Regions from separate parts of the Exiguobacterium sp. s39 genome, predicted to be linked through region 4. Evidence: riboswitches for the same ligand, from Rfam matches in the RefSeq annotation. Region 4 holds a riboswitch; each other region holds the start of a gene.
What was found. Region 4 has a riboswitch for S-adenosylmethionine ahead of metK (methionine adenosyltransferase). Riboswitches for the same ligand answer to the same signal wherever they lie in the genome.

Region 1 (7,426 bases), on a different contig from region 4:
GGGCAGTCTTTAATGACGATGTAGAAGCGGTCTTGCTGAAGCAGATGCATGCAATGGAAGATACGATGAAATCATCGATGTTACGGGACATGGAAAAGGGTCAGCCCGTCGAAGTGGAACATTTTTTCAGTGAATTATTAAAGCCTGCTACGACTGATCAGATGCATGCCTTGAAATTAGTCGAAGCGAATTTACGCATGTATCTCGAAACGACTAAATAGTCACATTTTTCTATTTTAGAAAAATGATGGTGTGGTGCAAATGTTTCGTTTTGATGACGAAAGACCTGTTTCCCTTAGGAATCGTTGACTTCCGAAATAAAGTTCATCTATTCTTAATGAGATTGAAAAAAACTGATAATATATTTTTCCGTATTTTTTTCTTGCAAGGACGAATGAAGCAGACGAGAGGGGAAGTTTATCCATTATGAAACGTATTATTATTCGTGCAGGTATGACACCATTCGAACAGTTCGATGCTCCTTATTTGATGAAACATAATTCCATTGGAGGAAACGTTGGAAATCTTATCTATCAATACAGTATCTTTCGGACGTTGATGACAGAAGGTACGACGATTACACCTGACTATTACTATTACGACGAAGAACGGGCAGACGAAATCAATGCCAACTTTGATCTTTATGTCATTCCGTTAGCGGATGCATTCCGAAAAGAATTCGTACCGACGTTACGGAAATATACACGTCTCATCAAAAAATTAAAAATTCCAGTCGTCGTCATCGGTGTAGGGTTACGTGCACCGTTTGAACCAGACTTAGATGGTGGATTCCCATTCGATGAAGATGTCAAAGCGTTCGTCAGTGCCGTTCTCGAGCGCTCGAGCATGCTAGGTCTTCGCGGGGAGATCACGTCGAAATACTTAACACGTCTTGGTTTCCGCGAAGGGATCGATCATCGCGTTATCGGATGTCCTTCGATGTACGCGTTCGGTCGTGATTTGAACATTCGCGAAACAAATATCACGTCCGAGTCGATGATTACAGTCAACTCGTCACGTTTGGCACCACAAAACGTTCTTGATTTCATTACGCGCGGGATGGAAGAGTATCCGAATCACTACTTCATTCCACAGTGGATGAAGGAACTGAAGTTGACGTATACAGGAACGCACCCAATCGCAGACTTGTCCGTGACGAACTATCCGGTGAAGATGTCGAATCCTGCTTATATGAACGATCGTGTCCGTTTCTTCTTGAACGCACAGACATGGTTTGATTTCATCGGTCAAGCAGACCTCAGTTTTGGAGCTCGTTTACACGGAAACATCACAGCGACACTTGCGGGTACGCCGAGTATCCTCATTCCAAAAGATGCACGGATGCGCGAATTGACGGATTACCATCAGTTGACGCACATTTGGGCGAACGACATCAAAGCGGATACACAATTATCCGACGTCGTAGCAAATGCTGACTTCCAAAGTCCGGCACGTGTTCAAGCGCGTAACTTCGACAACTTCGTTGACTTCTTGAACGTGAACAATCTTGAGCATATTTATCAAGAGACGAACTATCCTGAGAATGTACCGTTTGACCGTCAAATGGCGCAAACCGAGTTGCTCCCACCAGTCCAGCCGATTTCTGGCGTAAGTCTTGAGGAAGCAGTCGCTCGTTTTGAACGGTTCTTCCCGGAACAAGAGAAGAAGATTGCGGATGCGCAAAAACAAACAAAAGCACAATTAGCTGAAAAAGATAAGAAAATCAAAGCATTGCAGAAACAAACAGGAACGGCTCAAAAGGATCAAGAGATTGCGGCGCTCAAAGCGCAATTGGCTGCCCAAACGAAGAAAATGAAGCACCAGCAAGGAACATTGAATCGGAAAGCGGTTCGTGCAGCCTTGAAAACAGCGGATTTATTCGCCAAAAAGTAACCCTTTAAACATTCCGGATTGATACGATGCGGAATGTTTTTTTGATAGGAGTATTCTGAATTGTATTGACAATTTAAAAAAGACTTGATAGGGTTAGGAACAATTACATACTTATCCAGAGAGGTGGAGGGACTGGCCCTATGAAACCTCAGCAACAGGTCGAAAGATACTGTGCTAATTCCTGCGGGTGCTGCACCCGATCGATAAGATTTCCGAATTGTCGACCGACGCATCCGTGAGGATGCGTTTTTTGTTTGGAATAGTTGGAACGAGGAGGAAATGGATTCATGAAAACGAGCGGAGCGTTTCGACGCAAGATGGAATCACGTCATCTGATCATGCTGTCGTTAGGTGGTGTCATTGGAACAGGATTATTTTTAAGTACAGGTTATACGTTGGAACAAGCAGGACGCGTCGGAACGATTCTGTCTTACTTGATTGGGGCCGTCGTCGTTTACTTAGTCATGTTAAGTCTCGGTGAACTCGCCGTGCACATGCCGGAAACCGGATCATTCCATAAGTACGCAACGAAGTACATCGGACCCGGCACCGGTTATACAGTGGCCTGGCTCTACTGGCTGACATGGACGGTCGCCCTTGGTTCAGAATTCACGGCAGCAGGCATTTTGATGCAACGTTGGTTCCCGTCGATTCCTGTATGGGTGTTCAGCGCATTGTTCGCTGCGATGATCCTCGGTATTAACGTCTTGAAAGTTCGCGTGTTCGCTGAAGTCGAGTTTTGGTTTTCCGCCATTAAGGTCGTGACGATCATTGCTTTCATTTTACTCGGTGCGGGAGCAATCGTCGGCTTCATTCCACTGCAAGATGGTAGCCCGGCTCCATTCTTTTCTTCGTTAACCGAAGGCGGGTTGTTCCCAAATGGCGCTTTCGTCATCTTCATGACGATGCTTGCCGTGAACTTTGCTTACTCGGGAACGGAACTAATCGGTGTCGCAGCGGGTGAAGCAGTCGATCCGAAACGGACGATTCCGCTTGCGATCCGGACGACAATTTTGCGACTCGTCCTCTTTTTCGTCGGTACGATCATCGTGTTAGCCGTCTTATTACCAACGGATGGGAAAGGTGTACTCGAAAGTCCGTTCGTCGCCGTGTTTGAACGGATCGGAATTCCGTATGCGGCAGACGTGATGAACTTCGTCATTTTGACAGCGATCTTGTCGGCAGCGAATTCTGGACTTTACGCCGCCTCTCGGATGCTCTGGTCGCTTGCGAACGAACGCATGATTCCACGCTTCTTCGCCCAGGTGACGCCAAGTGGGGTTCCACTTCGAGCCGTATTGTTCAGCATGCTTGGCGGAGGACTTGCCTTGCTGTCTAGCATCTATGCAGCAGGAAGTGTCTATATCGCGCTCGTCTCGATTTCCGGTCTCGCTGTTGTCGTTGTTTGGATGAGTATCAGCGTTGCCCAGTATCGCTTCCGGAAGCAATTTCTTCGTGAAGGGCATACGGTCGACGAATTGGTCTATCGCACACCACTCTTTCCATTCGTACCGATCGCCGCTTTCGTCGTTTGTTTGATTTCCTTGATTGGTATCGGATTTGATCCGACACAACGAATTGCCTTGTACTGTGGTATTCCATTTATCGTGATCTGTTATGTCGTTCATGCGTTCACGAATTCTTCTCAGAAACGGAGTGTTGAAGATGTCCCGAATCAAAAATCCAGTTGATCAACGATTACAGGAAGTTCCCTTTCTTATTTTAGATGGTGCCCTTGCAACCGAACTTGAACAGAAGGGATTCGACTTGAACGACCCGCTTTGGTCAGCACGTCTCTTGATCGAAGCACCGGAACAAATCGAACACGTCCATCGTGACTACTTTGAAGTAGGTGCCGATGTTGCGATCACTTCAAGCTATCAAGCAAGTATCGAAGGGTTCAAGCAACGTCATATCACGACAGAGGAAGCACAGGCGCTGATCCGACAAACGGTCACCTTGGCGCAAAACGCACGTACGCGTAGCGGAAAGAGTGACGCATTGATCGCGGGATCAGTGGGTCCTTATGGTGCCTACTTAGCAGATGGTTCTGAGTATCGCGGTCATTATGGAGTGTCAGCAGATGTGCTAGAAGCCTTCCACAGACCACGGATCGAAGCATTGATTGAAGCGGGGGCTGATCTGCTGGCATTTGAGACGATTCCGTCGCTCGAGGAAGCTGTCGTGTTGTTCCGGATTCTCGAAGCGTATCCGGAAGTGTCCGCTTGGCTGACGTTCTCGCTTCAAGATGCGACACACATTAGTGAAGGAACGGCACTTGCGACGTGTATTGAAACGGTCGGACAACATCCACAGCTCGCAGCAATCGGTGCAAATTGTTTTCCGGCATCTTACGCGACCGACTTTATCCGTCACCTTAAGGCGTTGACGGATGTGCCAATCATCGTCTATCCGAACTCTGGTGAGGTCTATGATCCGGTCGCAAAAACGTGGTCAGGTACGAATCAGTGTACATCGTTCCAAACCGTCGCGAAGACATGGTATGAGGCAGGGGCACGATTGATCGGTGGTTGTTGCCGAACGTCACCTGAACATATCGCACAAATTCGTTCGGTTTGTCAGGTTTCTCATACATCATGAAGAATGACGAAAAAACGGACGCGAAATCGATTGATTTCGCGTCCGTTCCTTTAAATGGTGTGATTTCGTTACCGCTCGCGCAAGGCACGGTTGAATTGTTGCAATAGACGTCCAAAATCTTCGGCATCGTCTGATGGCCAATCCGTCAGGAGACGTTCGATGCTCGCGAGGCGCGCTGTCCGGTAAATCGTGAGCTCTTCTTGTCCTTTATCCGTAATGTGATAGAAGAAGGCACGTCCATCTGTCGGATCTTTTACTTTTTCAACGAGTTGCTTTTGATCGAGTGCCGCAGCTTGGCGACTGACGGTCGAGACATCAAGCTGGAGTTCACGGGCAAGTGTTTTGACACCGACGTTGCCGGAATCCGCTAGTTGTCGCAGTAAGAGGTAGGAAGCACGATCTAAATTACGATTGTCTGCCGTCGCTGTCGTCAAGCGCCGGATCAGAATCGCTAACTCCAATTCAATGGTTTCGAGTGCTTGTTGAGACATCGGGTATCTCCCCTTTCAATAAGGTCTCTCTGTCCCTCATGATTACCCAATGTGGATAAGCTGTCAATGCGAAAAGCAGGAGGCTTGACAGAGTTGTAGTTGTATTATACAATCATTTTTGTTCTTTTAATTGTATCATACAACTTTTTCATATGAGAAATGAACGACAAAGGAGAATTCAGATGAAAGCTTATGAGTCGATGAAACAAGAGGTCATCACGGTAAACGATACAGATCTGATTCGGACGGTCATCGAACGATTCATTCAATCTGGTATTAGCGGCGTTCCTGTCATCAATGCTGAGCAGGAGGTCGTCGGGTATATCAGTGATGGAGATATCATGCGCGCGATCGGAAAACACAAGGACATCATCGTCGATACATTCTTATATGTAGATGTCATCAAAGGAGACGAAGAAGATTATGAAGATCGGATTCGTCATATCTTGAATCGACCTGTCATGGAACTGGCACGCCGGAAAGTCGTAACTGCGGACGCTGACACAGAAATGGAAGAGATTGCAGCAACGCTCGGCGCAAAACGGATCAAAAAGCTTCCGATCCTGAAAGCAGGACGGCTTGTTGGGATCATTAGTCGAGGCGACGTCATCCGCCATTCGTTTAAACAGTTCATGTAACACATCCAATAGAAAGAAGGGACATTATGGCACTTGCTGAAAAAACAACGACGCTTGAGCCGGAAACGGTATTAGCAGAGAGCAAACATGGATTATTCCATCAACCAGTTGCTGTCTGGGCAGTCTTTTTCGCCAGTATCACAGCATTCATGGGAATGGGGCTCGTCAATCCGGTCTTACCGACGATTGCCGAGAATTTAGAAGCGTCAAAAAGTGAAGTAACGCTCTTATTTACAAGTTATAACGCCGTCATGGCATTCGCGATGTTGATTACAGGCGCGATCTCATCACGGATTGGTCAAAAAGGAACATTGATGCTCGGGATCGCCGTCATCGCAATCGTTGCTGGTTTTGCTTCACAAGCTGACAGCATCTGGACGCTCGTCGCGTTACGCGGTGGTTGGGGGCTTGGTAATGCCTTATTCGTTGCAACAGCACTCGCTGCGATCGTTTCTCTGTCGTCAGGTGGAACAGCAAAAGCGATCATTTTATATGAAGCAGCCGTTGGTCTTGGGATTTCGATTGGACCACTATTAGGCGGAACGCTCGGTTCAATCACATGGCGCGCCCCATTCATGGGTGTTGCGACGATCATGGTCATCGCGTTCCTCGTCTTGCTCTTCTTAATGCCAAAACCAGCAGCATCTGCTGCACCAAAACAGAAGTTATCATTAAAAGCACCGTTTCAAGCGATGAAGCATCGTTCACTCTTGACGCTCGGGATCGTTGCGGCACTTTATAACGTTGGGTTCTTCACGATCATGGCTTATGCGCCATTCGTCATGAAACTACCAGCGCAAGGACTCGGATTTGTTTTCCTCGGCTGGGGAATGTTGCTTGCGATCACATCGGTCTTAACGGCTCCGAAACTGAAACAATGGTTCGGAACAATCAAAGCGATGGTCATGATGTTGATCACATTCGCAATCTTACTTCTATTAATGGGGATCTTCACGGAAACACCAGCCGTCGTCATCGTCTGTGTCATCTTGGCGGGAGCCGTGCTTGGGAATAACAACACGCTCATCACGACAGCTGTCATGGACGCAGCACCTGTCGATCGTTCGACAGCATCTGCGGCATACAGTTTCCTACGTTTTCTCGGGGCAGCCATCGCGCCATTCATGGCCGGTAAATTGGCTGAAATCTTCAACGCAAACCTACCGTTTTATGTCGGAAGTGGCTTTGTCCTCTTATCCGTCATCATCATCGGGGTCAATCTCAAACACATTCGCCATATCGATCGGACGGAAGGCGGACATTAATTTCAAAAAACAGCCGAAGCGAATCCGCTTCGGCTGTTTTTGATTGAAATCAAGACGGGTACATGTCTCTTAACGTGCGGATCGAGTGCTCAATCATTTCCCGAAGGACGTTTAAATCGATGTCAGTCAGTCGTTTTACGTAGAGGCAGGACTTGCCGCGTCGATACGTACCGAGAGTGGCAAGCAGTCGTTCCGATACATCGTCTTCACCAAGCGCGAGGTAAAGGACGAGGTTCGTCTTGCGCGGAGAAAAACCGACATAAAAGCTGTCGCCCTCGTGACCAGAGGCATAGCGATAATGATAGGCACCAAAACCAATCAAGGAAGACCCCCAAAGAACGGCTTCGTATCCCGTGACATCTTCGAAGAACTGACGTAACGTGATACCATCTGCTTGACGTAGTGGTGGTTCGACTTGTGCCAGAAATGCATCAACGGACTGTTCAGTAGGACCTGTCTTTGGCGTATCAGACATAAGCAGACTCCTTTCGGATGAAGAAGATATCGATTACTTTCGAGAAAAGAAAGCGAAAATCCT
Region 2 (7,426 bases), on a different contig from region 4:
ACGCAACTTGTCCGTCTACACATCTGCGTCGACGAAGAGCAAAATCATGTATTCCGTCAAACGAGCTGACAAGCTAACGATTTACGGCACAAGCGGCAGTTACACACGCTTGAAAAAAGGATCGGTCTACGGTTACGTCAAGACGACGGATCTCGTCACGAAAAAGCCGGATCTGTATGACGTCACTGGTCAACGCTACGTGACGGAAGACGATGTCGTCATTCGTTCGCAGGCAAAACTCTCGGGTAAAAAAATCGGTACATTCAAAAAAGGGACCTCGATTTCGATCTACGGAAAAAGCGGTTATTATACACGCGTCAAATATAAAAACACCTTTGGTTTCGTCGATTCGAGTCGTATCGGACTGAACAAGCCGACGGCAAAAGCAAAAAAAGGCACGACATTTTATGTCCATCTGGACCAGACTCCCCTCTTCTCTGCCGACGTGGCTTACAGTCGCCCAGCTGCCTATTTGAAGAAAGGGACGAAATTAATTGGTCTAAAATCAATTGATGATGACTTTTGGCAAGTTCGCCTGGCAAATGGTCAAACCGGTTACGTCCTCAACCCTTATATCAGCACGAGCAAACCCGATATGGGACTGACACAAAAAGCGATCGACCGGACGAAAATCTATACGGTCAAACAGACGACGTCGTTCTTCGCAAGTCCAACTAGTCCCAAAGGTAGCGGACTCGTTGAACAAGGCAAACGCGTTTATCCGCGTCATCGAGTCGGAAACTTCTATGTCATCCAGTCAGGCTGGACACCCGTTTATCTTCCGGTCTCCGCTGTGACGATCACGTCCGATAAACGGGTCGTTAAAAAGAATAATACGCGTGGTGAAAAGCTGATCCAAGCAGCCGTTCAACATATCGGCACACCATACACATGGGGTTCGCAAGATGCCGTGAACGGTGGTTTTGACTGTTCCGGTTTGATTCACTATGCGACGAACAAGGCTGGAAAATACGGTGGTCGGACGAACGTTCGTGGCTACTGGTACGGTGCTTTCTTTACGAATCGCCGGACGAGTATCTCGAGTGGTAAACGCTCGGATATCGTCTTCTTCCAGAATACCTACACGGATGGTCCATCGCATATCGGGATCATGCTCGATAGCGAACACTTCATCCATGCGGGCGGTTCACAACTTCAAATCAACTCGATTTATGAACCGCGTTGGCAAGAGCATTTCCTCGGATTTAAATCGATGTAAGACAAAAAAAGACGAATCCGTCGAAATCGACGGGTTCGTCTCTTCTTATCGCAATACGTTAAAATGTCATCTCGACGTATTTCGTTACTTGTCGATCCATCAAGTATAACTCGATCTGTTCACGGTAGGCTTTATAGTGATCGGATGCGATATGCGCTTCAAGTGCCTCTTCATCCCGATACACTTCATACAGCATGAATTGATGCTCATCCTCGATCGATTGATGTAAGGAATAACGTAAGCACCCTTCTTCTTTTTGTGAGGCATGATAGACCGTTTGTAGAATCGGGAAGACTTGATCCGCAAGTCCTGCTTTGATTGTAAGTACAGCGTTGACGACGATTTCTCCCATGTTTCATTATCCCCTTTCGTGATTACCTGTATCTGTACCCATTTTCACGAAAAGACACACGTCAAAGGAGCTTGAAGATGCAAACTCAACTTTTTGAAGCACTTGAACAATTCGAACCGACGATGATCGCGTTACGTCGTGATTTTCATCGACATCCGGAACTCTCTTTCCAGGAAGTCCGCACACCAGAACGAATTGCAAACTTTTACGCGGAGCAGGGCATCCCTTATCAAACAGCCGTCGGAGGTCGTGGTGTCGTCGCGACGATCGAAGGCAAACAGCCTGGTCCGACGATTGCGGTCCGTGCAGATTTCGATGCTTTACCACTTCAAGAAGAGACGACGCTTGCCTTCCGGTCGATCCATCCCGGTGTCATGCATGCATGTGGACACGATGGACATACGGCGATGGTGATGGCCCTGGCTGCTACACTCTATCCGTTACGCGATCAATTGCAAGGAACGATTCGAATCATCCATCAGCATGGAGAAGAGGTCTTTCCTGGCGGAGCCATCCAAATGATCGAAGCCGACGTCCTCGAAGATGTCGATGCGATTTTTGCGACACATCTCGAAAATGATTTACCAGTCGGTACGATTGGGTTTCGGGAAGGACATACATTATGTGCAATCGACGAATTCGAAATCATCGTTCATGGTCAAGGTGGACATGCGCAAGCACCGCACAAAACAAAAGATGCGCTCGTCGCTGGAGCGCAGCTCGTCTGTAACTTACAGCATCTCGTCAGTCGACGGGTCGATCCGTTCGAGCCGGCTGTTCTCGCAATCGGATCCTTCCATGCGGGAACGGCACCGAACATCGTCACGGGTGAAGCACGCATCGTCGGTGAAATTCGGACGTTCAATGAGACATTGCGGCATCAGCTCCGGCAAGAAGTCGATCTTGTCGCCAAAACGACATGTGCCGGCATCGGTGCTACCTATTCAATCGACTTCACGACGGGTTACCCGGCGCTCTGGAATCATCCGGACGAGACAAAACTTGTTCAGGAAGCCGCTTCTTTCTTACCGGAAGCATCCGTCCGGGCACTCACACCAATGATGGCTGCGGATGACTTCGCGCATTATCTAACACATGTCCCGGGAAGTTATTTCTTCACTGGCTCCGGATATACGGACGGTCGCGTCAACTATCCACAGCATCATCCGCAGTACGAAATCAACGAACAGGCGTTGTTGATTGGTGCGAAGACACTTGGAGCGACGGTTTTACGTGCCTTAAAACCTAAGGATTGACTTTATTTCTGTGTGAATGGTATCATCACAACAATGATAACGAATGACATCAACTTCATATACCCTTATCAAGAGTGGACCGAGAGATCTGGATCGATGACGTCCCAGCAACCTGCGCATAGCAAGGTGCTACGACCAGCAAAGCGAAAGCTTTGGTTGATAAAAAGCGGCGACTCCTTTTGCAACCAAGCGAAGGAGTCGTTTTCGTTTTCTCGCTGTCAGACATACAATGGGGATTTCCCACGGAGAGGAAGAGACAGATGGAAAAAGCAACATTTGCAGGTGGATGTTTTTGGTGCATGGTGACACCGTTTGAAGAATTACCAGGAATCGAGGGAATCGTATCAGGTTACATGGGCGGACACGTCGACAATCCGACATACGAGCAAGTCAAAACAGGAACGACGGGACATCTCGAAGTCGTCCAAATCACGTTTGATCCGAGCCTGTTCCCGTACGAGCGTCTGCTCGAACTCTACTGGCCACAAACGGATCCGACGGATGCAGAAGGTCAATTCCAAGATCGCGGCACGCAGTACGCACCAGCGATCTTCTATCATACGGATGCACAGCACGAAGCAGCGATCGCTTCCCGTGACGCCCTTGCTGCAAGCAATCGTTTCAAACAACCGATCGTGACGCGGATCGATGCCGCTTCTGAATTTTATCCGGCGGAAGAGTACCATCAAGACTTCCATAAGAAAAATCCAGAACACTATAAAAAAGATCGTGCTGCTTCTGGTCGCGATGCTTTCATCGAGCAGGAATGGAAAGATACGACGACGGTCTAATCACTTCGAACCATATACAGTAGCTGAAACTGATTTCAAACATCTCGTTCTTACCCTACTTTCAGTAAAAAGTGGAGGATGATCGAGATGTCGTGGAATCAGTTTTTTTGTATGTAAAAAAATGATGTCTTCTTTACCAACACCCTTACATAAATTTGTAATCGTTTACAAAAGAAGCCTTTTGTTTTACGGTTAATAAAAATTAACCGGTTAAAAAGGAGATCATTGCATGGAACAAAAAGCGATTCACATGTTAGAGAACTATGAACAGTTAAAAGTGATCAGTGATCCGTTACGAACAAAAATCCTCATGTTTCTCGTCGAAAAACCACACACGGTACATCAGTTAGCCCACTTGCTGACGTTATCCCGCGCGAAGGTCCTCTATCACGTACGGGAACTTGAAAAGCATGACTTGATTCGTCTCGTCCGTACGGAAGAACAGGGCGGCAATCTATTGAAATACTATCAAGCGATTGCTCGAGGATACATTCCTGCCGATCATCTACTGAACTTCGTCGAGACGAATGAAGCGACCCGGCAGTCGTATCTTGAGGTACTAGACCGGGCAAAGACACGCGTTCTTACGGCTCCGACAGCTACTTTTTCTCCTTCATCTTCGAACATCGAGGACTGGATGAGCTTATCACTTCAAAAGGAACTGGCGATGTCTGAAGCCGATTTTCGGCAGTTTGCTACAAAATATCGTGCTCTATTAGACGAGTTCACACGGTCCCCTTCACTAGACAAAAAAGATAAAAAACACTTCTATATCATGACGACTGCCTTTGCAATTGATGAACCACTATTTGAGAATGACGACGTCTAAACCGGAGGTGCCACATGCTGCCTATTGAAATGGATACGCAACAATCGCTGTTTAAAAATCGATCTTTTTTATTTTTATGGGGGTCCGGTATGTGCTCTGCCCTCTCCCTATCAACCTATCTGTTTGTTGAACAATGGTATGTCATCCATACGCTAAACCAGGCGTCATATCTTGGATTCGTCCTCATGGCCACCTTGTTACCCCGTATTTTTCTCATGTTATTCGGTGGCGTCTTATCCGATCGCTATAAACGTTCGACGATCATGCGCATCTCGAGCGCTTTACGAATCAGTTTCATTCTCTGTATTCTCGCATTACTTCATACCGATCAGCTTACATTGCTGACGATTTTAGGATTCGCCTTTCTATTCGGTAGTGTGGATGCATTCTTTTCGCCGGCGAATGCTTCCTTACTTCCTACGCTCGTTCCGAAAGAACAACTCACTAAAGCCAATTCACTGATTCAGACATCTAATCAAATCGCCCTCTTTTCAGGTCCGATTCTTGGTGGAGTCATTCTCAGCTATTCTTCTTACTCGCACGTCTTTCTCGTAATTTTCGGGACACTCTGTCTGACGCTCCTTTTCACGTATGGTATTCGTGAATCTAAGATCAAGCGATTGCTTCAGCATTCAGCTCTCTTTGAACTAAAAGAAGGGCTGCATTACGTTTTTCACTTTCAGCAACTCAAGCAGACACTTTTTCTTGTCATCTGTGTCAATTTCTTTTTCTTTGGACCACTCTTACTCGGAATCCCCTTACTCGTTCATGATGTGCTCCAAGGAGATGCGATGGATTTAAGTTATATGCAAGGTGCTTATCAAATGGGAATGCTCGGAGGGGCGCTCTGGAGTGGTTTTACGCAAACGAAAGTAAATGGGCTTACCTCATCGGTCCGATTAATTGGCGCCTTAGGTCTGCTTCTCTTCCTGCTTAGTCAAGCGCAGCAGATCTTGTTGTACCTGATCATCCTGTTATCACTTGGTGTCCTTTCTTCGATCATCAATATTCGCTTCATTACGTTCATCCAGTCTCAGTGTGCGGAACAGACGATGGGACGTGTCATGAGTGTCGTGAATGCCGCGTCAAATGGTCTCATTCCATTATCTTACGCGCTCCTCTCGTTTCTACTGTCGTTTCACGTTTCGATCACGACAATCATGTTGTACTGTGGTCTTCTCATTATTGTTCTCTCGCTTTACTTCAGAAGACGAATGGTTCATCTATTCGATTGAGATCAAGTCACAACACATAAAAACATGCGAATCTCCCGATCGAATTAGCGGGAAACGCGCATGTTTTATTTAGTCAATCTAGAACGTGAGTGTTCATCCTCGACTCCTGCAGGGAAAGAAAGCGCGAGTCGCGCTTTCGTCAGGGTCAGGTAAGCCCCGGCAAATCGCATAGAATGCGGGATGACGCGGCTTACCTCCCGCCTGCGGAAAGCTAGGATGACAGAAACGTTCGTCAGTCGATCGAACTAGTATCAGATTTTTTAAGAGACTTGCTTCGGTATATCCTTCGCCCTCTCTTCCGGCGCGACGACTTGATACCGTTTCAAAACGAAGATCCCACATACCATGACGGCGAGACCGACGAGCTGACCGAATGATAAATCAATTTGTGGTAAACCGAACCAGCCGAACGTATCGACAGCGAGAGCAAAGCTTAACTGCGAAATCAGAACGACAGAGATTGCGACGGACGGACCAAGCAACTGAATCCCACGCATGACACAAAAAACGACGCCGACACCGACAAGTCCACCAAACCAATAGAGTGGCGATACGTTTTGAATCTGTCCGATTGTTCCGCCACGAAATAGAACATACGTGACACTTGCTCCGATGAAACCAACGAAGAAGACCAGCGTCGTCGTCGCCCAAGCGCCAAACGCGTCACTCATCCGAGCATTCAATACCGTCTGTAAACTGATTAACATCCCTGCCAACACGGCACACACGATGCCTATTATCATGTTCGTTCCTCCCTACTCATAGCTGTTGCCGTTCGCCTTCTCGCGAATCCGCTCCAGATCGACGATGATGATTTTCCCGCGTCGTCGAACGAGAATCTCTTCTTCACATAATTTCGTGATGATCCGATTGAGATGGCGATAACTCGTTCCAAGCCAGTCGGCGACGTCATGTAAGTTCGACGTCCGCATCTCCTGATAAAACAAACTGTCACTGGCTTCAGAAGCGATCGACAACAAATACCCTGCAAATCGCTCTTCAACTGTATACAACACATGGTGCGACGCTGATTTCGAGTCGGCATACCACTTCGCTGTGATCGTGCGTAATAAGAATTGCAGAAAGACGTTCGTTGTATTGTGCTCGCGTAAAATCGCATACGGTACGCTCAACACCTCGACATCGGTCACTGCTTCGACCGTATTCAGCACTTCCCGTTCATTGATGAACTCAGCGTCACCGATCACTGTCAGTGGTGTCTTGAATCGTAGAATCCGTTGTTTCCCTTCTGACGAGGCAGCAGATATCTTAACTTTGCCTGCGACGATGAAGTACATCCGGTCGATCGCTGCCCCTGTCGTACAGAGGAGTTCCCCTTTTTGGAAGGTTTCTTGACGCAACCAAGCGCGCGTCTCTTCCGTCAAAATCGTATCCAGTCCATACTGTTGAATGACGGTTTCCATGTTCATTTCCCCCCTTTAGGCAAGTGAGAAAATCGCAACTCCTGCAAGCATGAGACCCACACCAACCCACTGACCACGATTTCCTTGTTTTTTTAAGACACCGAACCATCCCTTTAAATCAATCACAAAAGCACATAAAATCTGTGCGACGAGTAATAAACACATTGCCCATGTCATCCCGAGCGTTTGGATTGCTGTCAGTTCCGTTACGACGACTAGCACGCCAATCAAACCGCCGCTCGCATAAATCCACGGTAACTGACGGAAGCCACCGATTTTCCGATCTCGTACGAAACTGTAAATGACTAAACAACCCATCA
Region 3 (7,426 bases), on a different contig from region 4:
TGAAGGTGTCTTGCCGTGTTTCTCTGCGATTTCCTTGAAATCGTTGATTTCGAGGAATTTCCCTTGCATGAGTGGGCTCCATGCTTCGACTTGAATGTTGTGATCTTGCAAGTATTCGTGCAGTTCGTGTTGCGGTAATTGTGGATGCAACTCGACTTGGTTGATCATTGGTGCCATCAAGCCCTCTTCTGCCAATGTATCGAGGTGATGTTCTTTGAAGTTCGAGACACCGATCGCTTTGATCTTGCCTGCTTCATACAGTTCAACCATTGCTTTCCACGCTTCGATATAGCCTTCGACCGGCCAGTGGATGAGATAGAGGTCAAGATAATCTGTTTCGAGACGTTCGAGCGATTCTGCGAATGCTTCCTTCGTCCGACCGGCACGAATATCATCGTTCCAGACTTTTGACGTTAAGAAGAGATCCTCACGTTTCACGCCGCTTTCCTTGATTCCTTTTGCGACACCGCGCTCGTTTTTGTAGACAGCAGCCGTATCGATATGACGATAGCCGACACGTAATGCTTCAGCGACAGCAGCAGGTGCTTCTGTCTCTTCATCTACTTGCCAGACACCGAATCCGATTTGGGGAATCGTAATACCGTTTGAAAGTTTTGCGTATTGCATGTGTTACTCCTCCTCATAAAACGTAGTTTAGATTTGCTCGTTTAGTTTAGCATGAACGAACGAAGACGTCCGTTTCCATGCTCATGGAGGAATGAAATAAGGTAAAATAGAAAAGAATCGTGAGATTTAATCGTGTGTTAAAAGAGGGGGAGAAAAGATGGCTCAAAAGAATAAAAAGCTATCCAAATGTACTTGGCTTAGCATTGGCGCCTTGTTAGTAACGCAGGCAGTGGGTCTGTTTCTTAGTGCGCGAAAGTCAGGACGTAATCCATGGGTGTGGGGAGGCGCTGGACTCGTTCAGTTCCCGCTTCCGGCAATCGCTTACTTAATCTTAGAACGACAAGCGAAGCAGAATAAATAATAAAACAGGTCCAATCGTCGACGCGATTGGACCTGTTTTATGGTTACGAAGAAATTTTTTCTTGCTTCGTCGCTGTCTTCTTCATGCGTGGTAAGCCGAAGAAGATGGCAATTGATCCACAGACGAAGAGGAGGAACGGATAGAACAGATACGGAATCAGTTCCGGTGAAGCCGTTTTCGTCAATTCTGCTGCGATCAATAGTTGTGCTCCATACGGAATGATGCCTTGAATACCACAAGAGAAGATATCAAGGATACTCGCCGATTTTTTTCGATCGACTTCATACGTATCGGCGATTTCAGCTGCCAGTGGTCCAGCGACGAGAATCGAGATCGTATTGTTTGCAGTCGCGAGATTCGTTGCACTAACGAGTGCCGCCATACTGAATTCGGCACCACGACGCTGTGAAATCTTGCGTGTCAGCGTCTCTTTTAAGAAGGCGATTCCACCGTTGAACGTAATCAAGCTGACGAGACCACCCATGAGGAGCGTCAAAATGGAGATCTCCGCCATGCCCATCATTCCTTCAGACATCGAGAGGACGAAGCCACTCAAGCCGAAACTACCATCAATCATACCGATGATGCCGGTGAGTAACGTACCACCAATTAAGACAAGAATGACATTGACGCCAAATAGTGCAAGGACGATGACAGCGAGATATGGAATCAACTTGTAGAATTCAAATGCTTTTGCTTCGACGACGTCACCAGAACCAGAAACGAATGCGAGTAGGATGACCGTCAAAATAGCAGCCGGTAGGACGATCATGAAGTTCGTCCGGAATTTATCGCGCATGTTCGTTTTTTGGGTCCGGACGGCGGCAATCGTCGTATCCGAGATGAACGACAAGTTATCGCCGAACATCGATCCACCAACGACAGCAGCCGCTGCGATCGCAACGTTGATGCCTGTCGCTTCATGAATACCGAAGGCGATTGGCGCGAGTGCAGCAATCGTTCCAGTCGATGTCCCCATTGCCATTGAGATGAAGGCAGCGATGATGAACAGACCACTCATGAGGAGCGACGGAGGTAGGAACGTCAAAGCAGCATTAACGGTCGCATCGATGGCGCCGATTGCTTCTGCTGTTCCAGAAAACGTACCGGCTAGTAAGAAGATGAAGACCATGATCATGATATCAGGATTTCCGGCACCCGTTGCGATTCGTTCGACCGTTTGATTGATGGATCCTTTCGTCGTGATTGCAGCAAAAATCAAAGCGATCAGTGCGGCGATAAGGATCGGAAATTTGTAAAAGTCGTCATAGAAGATCCCGGCTCCGATGAAGAGAACTAGGAATACGACGAGGGGAAGCAGTGCCCATTTGTTAGGCGTGATCGTTTCATTCATTGTTGACACCTCGTTTCTCAAAGATACAAAAAAAGACCCCTTCGCAAGAAAGAAGGAGGTCTTTATGAAATAAAGACGCTCTTCTTATCTCTCAAGCTTTCGCTTGCTGGATTTGGCACAGTACGAATCAAATCGTCCGCTGCCGAAACATCATTGGGCCAGTCCCTCCGTTTCTCGCGATAAAAAGAAGTCATTCAATTGTTGTAAAACACGTTTCTTACCGTACCGCATTGAGTAACGCGTGTCAACTGTACTTTACTGAAGTGCCTTTTTCAATGTTTGGACGTTTTCTTCCATCAACTTGAAATACGAGCTGTTTTGTTGCGCTTTCGTGACCGACTCTAGATTATGAATCGTCACGGATTCAGCTCCGATTTCTTTTTGGATGACACGTGCGACCTTCGGTGAGACCGTCTCTTCGAACGCGACGTATTTCAAATCATGCATCCGTGCTTCTTTCACTAAAGCGGCCAGTTGCTTTTGTGACGGTTCATCGGAAGGAGAAATTCCCGCAATCGGCAGTTGTGTGAAACCATATCGTTCTGCGAGGTAACCATAAGCGGCATGCGTAACGAGAAGTTCTTTTTTCGATCCATCAGCGACGGCTTGTTTAAATTGTTCGTCCAATTCATCAGCTTGCTGATCGAACGTTTTCAAGTTTTTTTCGAACGTTGCTTTGTCTTTTGGAGCTTCTTTTGATAAAGCGCTTGTGATCGAACGTGCCATTGCTTTTGCGTTGACAGGGTCGAGCCAGACGTGTGGATCGTATTTTCCGTGGTCATGCCCCTCTTCTTCATGCGCATGTTCGTCCGTTGTATGATCATCATGCCCTTCTTCTTCGTGAGCGTGTTCGTCTTCTGTATGCCCTTCTTCTTCATGTGCATGAAGTGTAGCATCCGATTCTAGCAAGTTGACGTCCTTACTCGTCTCGACGAAGCGGACATCCGTGCCTTTTAGACTCTCCTGGATTTTTTTCGAATACGGCTCGAGCGTCGTACCGGTTAAGAGGAACAAGTCGCCCTTAGCAATCTCGGTGAGTTGTTTTGACGTCGGCTCGTAAGAGTGGGGGTCTGCTCCAGGTGGGACGATCATCTTGACGTTGACTTGATCCCCTCCGATTTCGCGGGCAATAGCAGCCGTCGCGAACGTTGATGCATAGACTTCTGTCTGGGTTTTATCTGAAGTCGATGAATCGGTATTCGAACCGCAAGCAGCGAGAACACTTGCACTTGCGAAAGCGACTGTTAAAGCAGGAATGATTTTTTTCATTATATGATACCTCCATTATTAAAACGTAATTATTCCGATTTGGACTTTCTCACTATAGCGGAACGCTGGTGAAGCGTCAAGTACGAATACCGAGACGTTCGACTTCTTTTAAAACGGGGTAGAAGGATAATAAAGTGAAGAAACTGGCACGTCTTTTGGAGGTGATCAAGTGAAACGTGAAACTGCATGGCTAATGGGGGGAGCTGCGTTATTGACGACGGCAGCAGCGGGAGCGAGTATCTGGAACAATTATGGTGCATTGCTTCGATGGACCGAACCCGCCTTGCCACTCACAGAAAAACAACTTGCACCGCGGACGCTCACCTACAAACAGGTGGGAGACCGCATCTTACAGCTCGATCTCTATTATCCACCGGGAGAAGGACCGTTTCCAGTTGCCATCTATGCACACGGTGGTGCATTCGTTCGTGGAGAGCGCGATGACATGTTTTGCTTTAGTCCAATCGTCGACCGTCTGCTTGAACTCGGAGTTGCCGTCTGTAGTATTGAGTATCGTTTGTTCGAAGAGGGCAGTTATTTTCCGGATAACCTCGAAGATGTACGGGATGCGTTATGTTTTTTGAATAAGGAAGCAGAGGGTCTTCGCATTCTAAGAGGACGGATGATGGTATGGGGAGACTCAGCTGGAGCCGCACTCATGCTGACGACGGCACTTGCCCCATCTGCTTTCGTTGGTGAGCGCGATGAGCGGCACATGCCATTGATCAGTGGTGTGATCGCTTTATATCCACCGACGAACTTTTTGTTGTTTAATTTCATTCAAACTTGGATTGCCCACATTAAGTTCTATAAGGGGGGACGAGAAGAATGGCGTAAGCTGATGACGCACGTCTCACCCGTCACGCACCTAACATCGGATGCCCCGCCCATCATGCTCTTGCACGGTAAAAAAGATCCAATCGTCCCATTTTCTCAAGCCTTGCATTTCGTTGAGAAGGGAGCAGATGTCGGAGCAGATGTTCGTTTGTTTTCCTTTCCGAATGGCACCCACTCACTTGCCAGTTTCGCTCAGACGGAAAATCCGTTAAAGATCGAGCGATTGCTTGAACGAATTGAACGTTTCACCTGCCAGGTACTACTGTTGCCACCGCGACAACTTGCGAATGGAAAACATGATACAATCAGTCATATTTCTTAAATGAGGGAGACAGAGACATGACTGAAATTTGTTTAGTACGGCATGGTCAGACGGATTGGAACTTAAACGAACGGATTCAGGGAAGAGAAGATATCCCGTTGAATGCAACAGGAAGAAGACAAGCGGAACTCAGTGCCGCTTATCTATCGAATGAAAAGTGGGATGTCTTGTTAGCAAGTCCCTTGTCGCGTGCCGTTGAGACAGCAGAAATCATCGGTCGTGCTGTTGGTTTAGCGATTACAGCTACAGACGAGCGACTTGTCGAACGCGAATTCGGAGCCGCTTCCGGTGAACCAGTCGCAGCGATTTACGAGGCCGTTCAAGCGAACGATACGACGCTTGTGCCGGGTCTTGAAACGGAACAAGCCATCCAGGATCGCGTGTTCGAGGCGCTACAGGAAGTGACACGCATGTATGAAGGGAAACGAATTCTAATCGTCTGTCACTCGCATACGATCAAGGCAGCATTATCATCGATTGACGCGACATTTAGTTACCGGACACCTTTGAAAAACGCGTGTGCGAATTATATCCATCATACGGATCGCTATACGATTGATCGAATCAACGTAGCGGACCACATCACGGACGAGGTCGAAAAACCTTAAGAGACGGGCGTGTTCGGATGCTCTGTCAAATATTGTTTGAACGTTTCTTTAGCGATACTTGTGATATGGGCACCACGTTTTGAACGACGATCCTTATACTCCTGAACGAGTTCTTCGCCAGCGAATCCATCTTCGACGACTTCGCGTAAGATCGATTCAGATAAATCATTTTTCATCATGACCATCTTACCTGTGAAGACATACGAGACGTTTTCGCTTAAGACAGTCCGTTCAAGAGGCGTGACGATCATCGCGGCAGGGTCATTATCAGGTCGTGAGATCGTGATTTCAATCAAAGCACGTAAATGTTTTGTGAACAATTCATCGACGATCGGCTGATCCGTCGGAGGAACGACGATTTCTGCAACCCACTGTGCCGTCTGTTCGGTACTGACCGTCAATCCGTCCTGAATGGCGACGGGAATCGTCGTATCACGTCCTGACTCATCCATTAAAATGCGTAATGTGCATAACTTAAAGGTTTTCATGAAAAAATGCCCTCCTTTGATCGCTTACGATTTTCCTACAGTATACCGTGAGGAATGTAAGACGGGAAACTTTTCCTGACGAAATTCGTATGAACTATGTTTAAATAAGACTAGATACTACTAAACAGGAGGATCGTTCATTATGCCGCAAGTACTCATTGGAATATTAGGAATCCTGGGTATCGTTCTACTTGCCCACCATATCATCATGTATTGGCATGCTGAACCGACAGACCGCCCGACGCTTGCATATCGCATTGCGCTCCTGATTGCCTGTTTGCTACTCATTAGTGGAAGTGATCATTTAATCAGTATTTTCTACGCGGATTCCTTAGCTGAATTCGGTCAACGCATCACGTATATCGTCTTCATCGGAGGTGCACTTGGCTTCGCATGGTACTTTCGTAAGAAGATGGAACAAGCGCCAACAGAAATGACACCTGTCGGAAACGAAGCAGGATTAACATGAGAAAAAGCGCCGTTCATCCCGATGGAGGAAGAACGGCGCTTTTTTGTGTCTTATTTTAACCCACTTGCCAGTCGAGTGTCCCGAATCATGTCGAGTTTGAGCTTCCAGAGACGATCGCTGAATGTGACAGCATAAATCTCTGGCAACCGCAGCCGTTTGTACTCTTCCCACAGACGACCGATCTGTGTTTCGTGGAAGTGGCGACTTTCTTCAATCGTTGGGACCGTATAGACCAGTTCTCCATCTTTGAAGATTGGTTCAAGTAACCGCTCGACCTTGAACTGTTCGATGCGATTTCGGAACGATGGGTCTCGGACGTCGATGAGATCGACAGCTTCAAGTGTCGACGGATCTTCGTCCATCAACGTCACGTAATCGCCTTTGAACTTATCCGTCACCGGATCAATGATGCGATAGACTTCTTTGATGTGAGGTGTCGTCGTCTTGGCTTTTGACGAGGATACTTTGATGACGGGTGCGAGCTCGCCATCTACTTCACGCGCGACCAGTTTATAAACCATCCCAAGAGCCGGTTGTTCGTAAGCTGTAATACCACGTGTTCCGACGAGGAATGTATTGGCTTGGGCACCTTGGATGCGTAAGTCCTGAATGACGTACTCATCGAGGTCCCCTGACAAGACGATGTCGACTTCCGGGAAGCCAGCTTCGTCAAGCATGTTACGGGCACGTTTTGACAAGTAAGATAAGTCGCCAGAATCGATCCGGATGCCACGCAGTTTATGCCCTTTGGCTTGGAGCTCCTTTGCAACCGTGATTGCATTCGGAAGACCACTCTTGAGCGTATCGTACGTATCGACGAGTAATGTCGCCTGATCCGGATAATGAGAAGCGAATGTCCGGAATGCCGTCAATTCGTCATCGTGGAATTGAATGTCAGCATGTTCCATCGTTCCACCACACGGAATGCCGAAGTCGCGTCCTGCTGAAGCAAGGCTTGTGACGTCAAAACCAGCCAGGTACGAAGCACGCGTTCCGAAGTAAGCGGCATCGATGCCTTGCGCGCGACGGGCACCAGCTTCGAGGAACTTCGCACGGGGAGCCGATTGACGAATACGTGCGTACTTCGTCGC
Region 4 (7,426 bases):
GGTAATTTTGGCATACCTGTGGTCCTCCTATTTCATTCTCAACCTTGCCACTTTACGCAATCCGTCCCCTAACTGTCAAGCCACTTCGCTTTTCGTCAACGAATCAAAAAATGATATAATGCAGAAAGAATCTTGCACATACTGAACCATTACTAGAAAAACAGACCATAGGAACAGGAGTCTATGCCATGTCACTTGCCCGTGTACTACCTTATACGAAACAATTACTCGAGTCCGTTATCGAACCCGGAGACTGCGTCGTCGATATGACTGCTGGAAATGGACATGATACACAGTTTTTAGCAGAACGCGTCGGTCCAGAAGGTCGAGTCCTTGCGTTCGACGTCCAGGCACAAGCCATCGAGGAATCGACGCGACGTCTCGACGAAGCCGGAATGTTAGCACGCGTCGACCTTTATCATGAAAGCCACATCCATGTCGGTGCCCGTCTTTCGGACGAACAACGTCCTGTCCGCGCCGGTGTCTTCAATCTCGGCTACCTGCCTGGAAGCGACAAATCAATCACGACGACAGGAGAAGAGACGCTCGAAGCACTCGATGCCCTCCTCCCGGTCCTCGCTCCCGGCGGTCTTGTCGTCCTCGTCGTCTATCACGGTCACCTGGAAGGAAAACGTGAACGCGACGCTGTCCTCGATTACGTCACAGCCCTTGATCAGCAAGATTATGCCGTTCTCCAGTACCGTTTCTTGAATCAACAAAATCATCCCCCGTTCATCATCGCGATCGAGAAAAAAGTACGCGGATGATGGGACACAAAAAAGTGATGCCCTTTTTTAGAGGCATCACTTTTATTATTTCATTCTTCAACAAGCTTAAAGAACAACATTAATTTTTCTGCAAACCGAGTGTTCAACCGTTCGAAACTAAAATGCGGAAAACCGTGTAGACGTTGTAAGTAAATCTGATCGCCACCCATTTTCCGGCATACTTCAAGCGTCAACTTGACGTCTGCGAACTGATCGTCTGGTGCATAAAAACAAGCCAAGTTCACACGCGGCAGTTTTTTTCGTTCCTCGTCATGTACGACGATCTCTTCTTCGATTTCCCGGTACTGTGCATAGGTCAGTTCACCGATGCGAACGGTATCTTCCGTACTTTGACCAAACGGCAACGTACCGAGTGGCGCATCGGGCCGGAAACGATCAAATGCACTCGCGAAGACTTGTTTGACGCCTCCGAGTTGTTTCGAAGGATGCCAATCAAATAACGGTGAAATGAACGCAAGGCTTGCGACCGGTAATTCATATTCTTGCAACAGACGATTGACGACGAGTGCGCCCATGCTACAGGCGACGATATGAATCGGTAGCTTGCGTTTCCCGGCTTCACGTAATGCTTCTTTTAACAGTTGACCATGCTCTTCAAACGAGATGCGACGTGGTGCGTCGACAAGTAATACTTCATACTCTCGTTCGAGTACCCGAATCAAGGCTTCACTCGGACGGGCACGCAGTTGTAACGGATAAACTAATACGATGATTCCTGTTGGTTGTTCAACCACAAACTCACCTCTTCACTTCATACTTCCTTTTTACGATACCTTATTTCAAACGCACACGAAACCGTCCCAAGACGGATTTCATGAGGCGACATGGCGAAGACGAATGACAGATTCTACTTGCCCAAAGACTTCTTCCGTCATCTCACTGAGTTCTTCAAAACCGAATGAGGTTAAGAACTGACGTGCTTTATAGTTACGTGCCTCCACGTATACTTCGAGTGGGACGGCTCCTTGTCGTTCGAGTTCACGGATCAGCCGTCGTCCGATTCCGTTTTGCTGATATTTCGGCAAGACGTACAGACGAATGATCTCCCACGTTCCCTCAACATCAACAGCATGAATGAAACCGACGATTTCCTCATCGATGATTCCGACATAAAAATACTCTCCCCGTGCTTCTTCCGCCGTCCGGATCGCACGAACGACTTCTTCTTGCGGATACGCCTCCTGCACGAAATGCGCTTTCGAACGTTCGGAATAGATTTCTGCATACGTATCCAACCAAGATGTGACGGCAATGTCATGAATACGTCCTGCATCAGCTGGAATAGCTTCGCGTATTTCCATAATCGGAACCCCCCTTTGTATTCATACGAATCGACTCATGTACTTTTACCCTCTTCTAGAAAAAACATTCGTTTCCTGCAAAGTTCCACGGAAACAAAAAAGTCCGAAAACCCGCGTAGGGTTTTCGGACTTTTTGATTATGCGAAACGTTTTGCTTGTTCTTCAAGAACTGCTGCTTTATCTGTTTGCTCCCATGGAAGCTCAACATCTGTACGACCGAAGTGACCGTATGCAGCTGTTTGACGATAGATCGGACGACGGAGATCAAGCATGTTGATGATTCCAGCCGGACGAAGATCGAAGTTTTCAGCAACCAATTCGACGAGTTGCGCTTCAGGAAGTTTTCCTGTACCGAATGTATCAACCGCGATTGATACTGGGTGCGCGACACCGATTGCGTACGCGAGTTGAACTTCTGCTTTGTCTGCAAGACCTGCAGCAACGAGGTTCTTCGCGACGTAACGTGCTGCGTATGCAGCTGAACGGTCGACTTTTGTTGGATCTTTACCTGAGAATGCTCCACCGCCGTGGCGTGCGTATCCACCATACGTATCAACGATGATCTTACGACCAGTTAATCCAGCATCTCCTTGTGGTCCGCCAATGACGAAACGACCAGTTGGGTTGATGAAGAATTTCGTTGCTGCGTCGATGTATTCAGCCGGGATAACCGGTGTGATGACGTGTTCTTTCAAGTCAGCTTGGATTTGCTCAAGCGTGACTTCTTCTGCATGTTGTGTCGAGATGACGATCGTATCGACACGAACTGGCTCGTTGTTCTCGTTGTATTCGACCGTGACTTGTGTTTTTCCGTCTGGACGAAGGTAGTCGAGTTGACCGTTTTTACGCACTTCTGCCAAACGGCGTGCGAGACGGTGTGAGAGCGAGATTGGAAGTGGCATGAGTTCTGGTGTTTCTTTCGTTGCATAACCGAACATGAGACCTTGGTCTCCTGCACCGATTGCATCGATTTCTGCATCAGACATGCTACCTTCACGTGCTTCAAGCGCTTGGTCGACACCAAGAGCGATGTCTGCTGATTGCTCATCGATTGATGTCAATACAGCACACGTGTCAGCGTCGAAACCGTATTTCGCGCGTGTATAACCGATTTCACGAATCGTTTCACGAACGACTTTTGGAATGTCGACGTAAGTCGATGTCGTGATCTCACCTGCAACGAGAACGAGACCTGTTGTAACAGAAGTTTCTGCCGCAACACGCGCGTTTGGATCCGCCGCGAGGATTGCATCAAGAATTGAATCCGAAATTTGGTCACAGATTTTATCTGGATGACCTTCAGTGACTGACTCCGACGTGAATAGTCGGCGATTAAGGTTTGTCATGTATGACCCTCCCAAAAAAGAATTTGACGGTGTACTCATTTCCCCTAGTTGAGTGGGACGGTAAAATGAAAAAAACCTTTCCAAGTCCAAAAAATGGTCAGGGAAAGGTTGTGCGTTCTTCCTTTACCCTCTTATCGTTCGAAGTGTTTACTTCGCTTCAGGAGAGCACCTTTTCCCTCATTAATATGTGAATTAATGTAGGACGGTTGCCGGGTTTCTTCGGGCCTTGTTCCCTCCACCTGCTCAGAATAAGAGTATCCGTTACGAATTACATGATATAAAGTTGTACCTACTCTGTCAAGCAAGGTTTCAAATTCTAGTCGAAACTTTTTGAAAGAGATGTTAAACTGTTAATGCTGAAAGCGTTTCCAGATAAATAGAAATCAGCACCAGAAAATGATTGCTCTCTCTTTAGTATGTCATATATAATAAATGTGTCATACTAAATACAGTGAGCCAAAACCAACGTAGGGGAAAGGTGGGGTCAGGATGCCGATGACGGTCCTGAATATCGAAGAACTACTCAAGAAAGAGCATGTGTTCAAACAACTATCTGTTGCTGAACTTGTCGAACATGCGATTCGAAACGAAGAAGGTGTCCTTGCTGAGAACGGCGCATTATCTGTAGAAACGGGGAAATTTACAGGTCGTTCACCAAAAGATAAGTTCATCGTCCGTGATTCTTCCTGCGAGTCTCACATTGATTGGGGTCATGTCAACCAACCAATGGATGGAGACAAATTTGAACAATTGTTGCAAAAGGTTCTTCGTTACATGAACGAAGCCGATCAGCTCTACTACACAGAAGCTGCTGCTGGAGCAGATACGCACTTCACCCTTCCGGTCCGTGTGCTCACACAATACGCTTGGCATAACCTGTTTGCCAAACAACTTTTTTTACGCGAGTATCCTGAAGTGGCTGCCTTCGAACCGTTCACGGTCGTCTATGCGCCACATTTCAAAGCAGATCCTGCCGTTGACGGAACGAACTCTGAGACGTTCATCGCGATGTCGTTCGAACACCGGATCGTCTTGATCGGTGGAACGGAATACGCGGGAGAAATCAAAAAATCAATCTTTTCCGTCATGAACTATCTCTTGCCACAAGAAAATGTCCTTTCGATGCACTGCTCGGCAAACGTCGGACACGAAGGCGACGTCGCCTTGTTCTTCGGTCTATCCGGTACTGGTAAGACCACCCTCTCAGCAGACGATAGCCGTCAATTGATCGGCGACGATGAGCATGGTTGGTCGCACGACGGTGTCTTCAACATCGAAGGTGGATGTTATGCAAAGACCGTTAACTTATCACGCGAAAAAGAACCGCAAATCTTTGACGCGATCCGTTTCGGAACCGTCCTTGAAAACGTCGTGCTCGACGAAGCCCGTCACCCTGATTACGATGACACATCGTTGACGGAAAATACGCGTGCTGCTTATCCGATCACTGCAATCGATAATATCGCTGTTCCGTCACGTGCTGGTCACCCGAAGACGATCGTCTTCTTGACGGCTGATGCGTACGGTGTCTTGCCTCCGATCAGTAAATTGACGAAAGAACAAGCGATGTATCACTTCCTATCAGGATATACATCAAAACTCGCTGGAACAGAACGTGGGGTCACGGAACCGGAAGCAACGTTCTCAACATGCTTCGGTTCACCATTCCTTCCACTGATGCCTGAAAAATATGCGACGATGCTGGGCGAATTGATTGATCGTCATGGTGTCACTGTTTATCTCGTCAACACAGGCTGGACAGGTGGTGCTTACGGAACAGGTAGCCGCATGAAGCTATCCTATACACGGACGATGGTCAACGCTGCCGTCAACGGTACACTCGCAACGATTCCAACAGAAGAGCACCCGATTTTCGGACTTCATATGCCACTGGAAGTTCCAGGTGTTCCAAGCGAGTTACTCAATCCAGTACGCGTCTGGTCGAATCCGGACGAATACGACACACAAGCGCGGTCGCTTGCTGAGAAATTCCAACATAATTTCCTTCGCTTCGAAAGTGCGACGGATGCGATCAAGTCAGCTGGTCCACGCCTATAAAAAAAGAGCCTTCGGGCTCTTTTTTTATAGGATAGAATCCGTTCTTTCTTGAAGATGTGTTTCTTTTTGTTTAAGCCATTCCTGACTTTCTGCTAGTAGCGCATAGGCTCGTGGAAGTGAGACACCTAAACGTTGACTGAGTAGTTCGAACTGATCAAAATCACCGCGATCTGCACTGATCACAAGCACTAAACAATCCCGGAATGGATGATCTTTTCCTTGTAGGACAACCTTCAAGGAATCTTCGATTGGTAATTGACCAATGATGTCGTCGATATCCACAGACAATAACGCATCAATATGTGACAGCAATCCGATCATGTAGGCACTCTCTGACTTCAACGTGCGTGTTTCTTTTGCAAATAGCTCGCAAAGCTTAGCACAATGTAAAGAAGACCGGAGTAACTCATTTGACCATTCGTAAGGACTAGCAAGCTTCATCTCACGCAAGACGATTAACGAAATCCAGCTTTTGAGTTGCGAGAAGCCAAGTAGTGAAATGGCTTGACGAACAGAGCTGACTGTATTTCGTAATCCCATTCCTGGAGAATTGATCAGTTGCAGTACTTGAATGCTGATATACGGATTTGCTTCAATCTCATCAATGACTTCATCGTATTTTTCATCCGTATCGAGCCATTTTAGCATCTTCAGCAATACCGGCAATTGAGGAGGGACAGCTTTTCCCTTCATCAACATCGGCTTAGCATAAAAATAGCCTTGGAACCAGTCATATCCCATTTCAAGACAACGTGTGTGATCTTCATGTGTCTCGACTCGTTCGGCAAGCATCTTGATATGGGGATAATTACGCCGGACGATATGCAGGATCGCACTTTGCTCGCGAGGAGAAATCGCCTCGATGTCGATTTTAATTAAATCAATTAGCGCGAATAATTCTGTTCCATGTTGACGAAGTAAATCGGTCACAAAATCATCGAGTGCTAGTGTAAAACCTGCTTCTTTCCAACTGTGCAACACAGATAACATCTCTGTATCGATATCAACAGTTTCTAAAATTTCGATAACGAACCGTTTTGGATCTAAATAGTGAATCAGATCACTTTTCAAGAGATCCGCTGTAAAGTTGACGAAAAGTTTTTTACCTTCAGCGACATGCTCTACACCCATATGAACGAGTGTATTCGTTAAAACATCCATTGTCGCTAGATCACCGTCGAATACATTCATTTGTTTGACGGAACGATACAGCAACTCGAATGCATCAACTGCTCCGATTCGGTCAACGATGGGTTGACGTGCTAGTAAGATATCCATCGTCCTCCATCCCCCTCTACATTACTCATATGGTTCTAATTATATCAAAATTTATTTTTCAGGAAGTTTATTGTTTTTTACAACGAATCAATATTCTTTTTTTCCCATTATGTATGTAAGTTCAATTCTTCAGATGACAAAAAAACCGATACGACATTCATCGTACCGGCTAAATCATCGATTATAGATACCAGTCTCAAACCAATTCAACACATTCCGCGTCACACGCAACTTGTCATGAATCGGAAATTGATGGGCATAGGCATAAGTCTGAAGCGTCGTATGCTCAGGATGACGTGCAGCATAAGCGGTTGCGTGTCGTAAGCGAACGTTTTCATCGTATGCACCGTGAATCAACAATACTTCACCTTGAGGTGCGACATGGAGCGGCGAGCGAACCGCGTATGCATCAGGAACCGTATCAGGTGTACCTCCCGTGTATCGTCGCAGCATCTTCTGCATCGTCTTCTGTTCGTCATACGTCCACGTCAACTCCGTCACCCCTGCCCAGGACACCGTTCGGGCGACTGGACGGTGATGCGCAAGGAGCAACGCCATCTGTCCACCACGTGAAAATCCAAATGCGTGAACATGTGAGACACGTTGCTGCAACCAGTCAAAGGCACTGCAGGCGTCTTCGATATCGTGATGTCCA

Region 1: linked by a shared signal. The riboswitch ahead of KNQ11_RS14165 (amino acid permease) and the one ahead of metK (methionine adenosyltransferase) in region 4 are both predicted to bind S-adenosylmethionine.
Region 2: linked by a shared signal. The riboswitch ahead of msrA (peptide-methionine (S)-S-oxide reductase MsrA) and the one ahead of metK (methionine adenosyltransferase) in region 4 are both predicted to bind S-adenosylmethionine.
Region 3: linked by a shared signal. The riboswitch ahead of KNQ11_RS13295 (Na+/H+ antiporter NhaC family protein) and the one ahead of metK (methionine adenosyltransferase) in region 4 are both predicted to bind S-adenosylmethionine.

The regions. Positions count from the first base shown of each region.
Region 1 covers NZ_JACSNA010000003.1:186,815-194,240, reverse strand. The annotation lists gene KNQ11_RS14175 (ketopantoate reductase family protein) at 1-221, shown strand, start outside; gene KNQ11_RS14170 (polysaccharide pyruvyl transferase family protein) at 427-1,893, shown strand; SAM riboswitch class I at 2,002-2,103, shown strand; gene KNQ11_RS14165 (amino acid permease) at 2,181-3,584, shown strand; gene mmuM (homocysteine S-methyltransferase) at 3,559-4,494, shown strand; gene KNQ11_RS14155 (MarR family winged helix-turn-helix transcriptional regulator) at 4,563-4,985, opposite strand; gene KNQ11_RS14150 (CBS domain-containing protein) at 5,168-5,623, shown strand; gene KNQ11_RS14145 (MFS transporter) at 5,650-6,888, shown strand; gene KNQ11_RS14140 (DUF1801 domain-containing protein) at 6,938-7,363, opposite strand.
Region 2 covers NZ_JACSNA010000002.1:276,587-284,012, reverse strand. The annotation lists gene KNQ11_RS12925 (C40 family peptidase) at 1-1,219, shown strand, start outside; gene KNQ11_RS12920 (putative quinol monooxygenase) at 1,278-1,571, opposite strand; gene KNQ11_RS12915 (M20 metallopeptidase family protein) at 1,649-2,827, shown strand; SAM riboswitch class I at 2,890-2,993, shown strand; gene msrA (peptide-methionine (S)-S-oxide reductase MsrA) at 3,088-3,618, shown strand; gene KNQ11_RS12905 (winged helix-turn-helix domain-containing protein) at 3,848-4,447, shown strand; gene KNQ11_RS12900 (MFS transporter) at 4,462-5,682, shown strand; gene KNQ11_RS12895 (DMT family transporter) at 5,943-6,425, opposite strand; gene KNQ11_RS12890 (Crp/Fnr family transcriptional regulator) at 6,438-7,106, opposite strand; gene KNQ11_RS12885 (DMT family transporter) at 7,122-7,426, opposite strand, start outside.
Region 3 covers NZ_JACSNA010000003.1:10,859-18,284, reverse strand. The annotation lists gene KNQ11_RS13305 (aldo/keto reductase) at 1-627, opposite strand, end outside; gene KNQ11_RS13300 (hypothetical protein) at 785-988, shown strand; gene KNQ11_RS13295 (Na+/H+ antiporter NhaC family protein) at 1,032-2,342, opposite strand; SAM riboswitch class I at 2,424-2,528, opposite strand; gene KNQ11_RS13290 (metal ABC transporter solute-binding protein, Zn/Mn family) at 2,598-3,611, opposite strand; gene KNQ11_RS13285 (alpha/beta hydrolase) at 3,781-4,770, shown strand; gene KNQ11_RS13280 (histidine phosphatase family protein) at 4,788-5,378, shown strand; gene KNQ11_RS13275 (YwpF family protein) at 5,375-5,866, opposite strand; gene KNQ11_RS13270 (hypothetical protein) at 6,009-6,335, shown strand; gene KNQ11_RS13265 (nicotinate phosphoribosyltransferase) at 6,386-7,426, opposite strand, start outside.
Region 4 covers NZ_JACSNA010000001.1:1,703,993-1,711,418, forward strand. The annotation lists gene KNQ11_RS08915 (MDR family MFS transporter) at 1-14, opposite strand, end outside; gene mnmM (tRNA 5-(aminomethyl)-2-thiouridylate-methyltransferase MnmM) at 168-767, shown strand; gene KNQ11_RS08925 (serine aminopeptidase domain-containing protein) at 818-1,522, opposite strand; gene KNQ11_RS08930 (GNAT family N-acetyltransferase) at 1,601-2,089, opposite strand; gene metK (methionine adenosyltransferase) at 2,227-3,435, opposite strand; SAM riboswitch class I at 3,564-3,690, opposite strand; gene pckA (phosphoenolpyruvate carboxykinase (ATP)) at 3,925-5,493, shown strand; gene KNQ11_RS08945 (EAL and HDOD domain-containing protein) at 5,518-6,771, opposite strand; gene KNQ11_RS08950 (alpha/beta hydrolase family protein) at 6,946-7,426, opposite strand, start outside.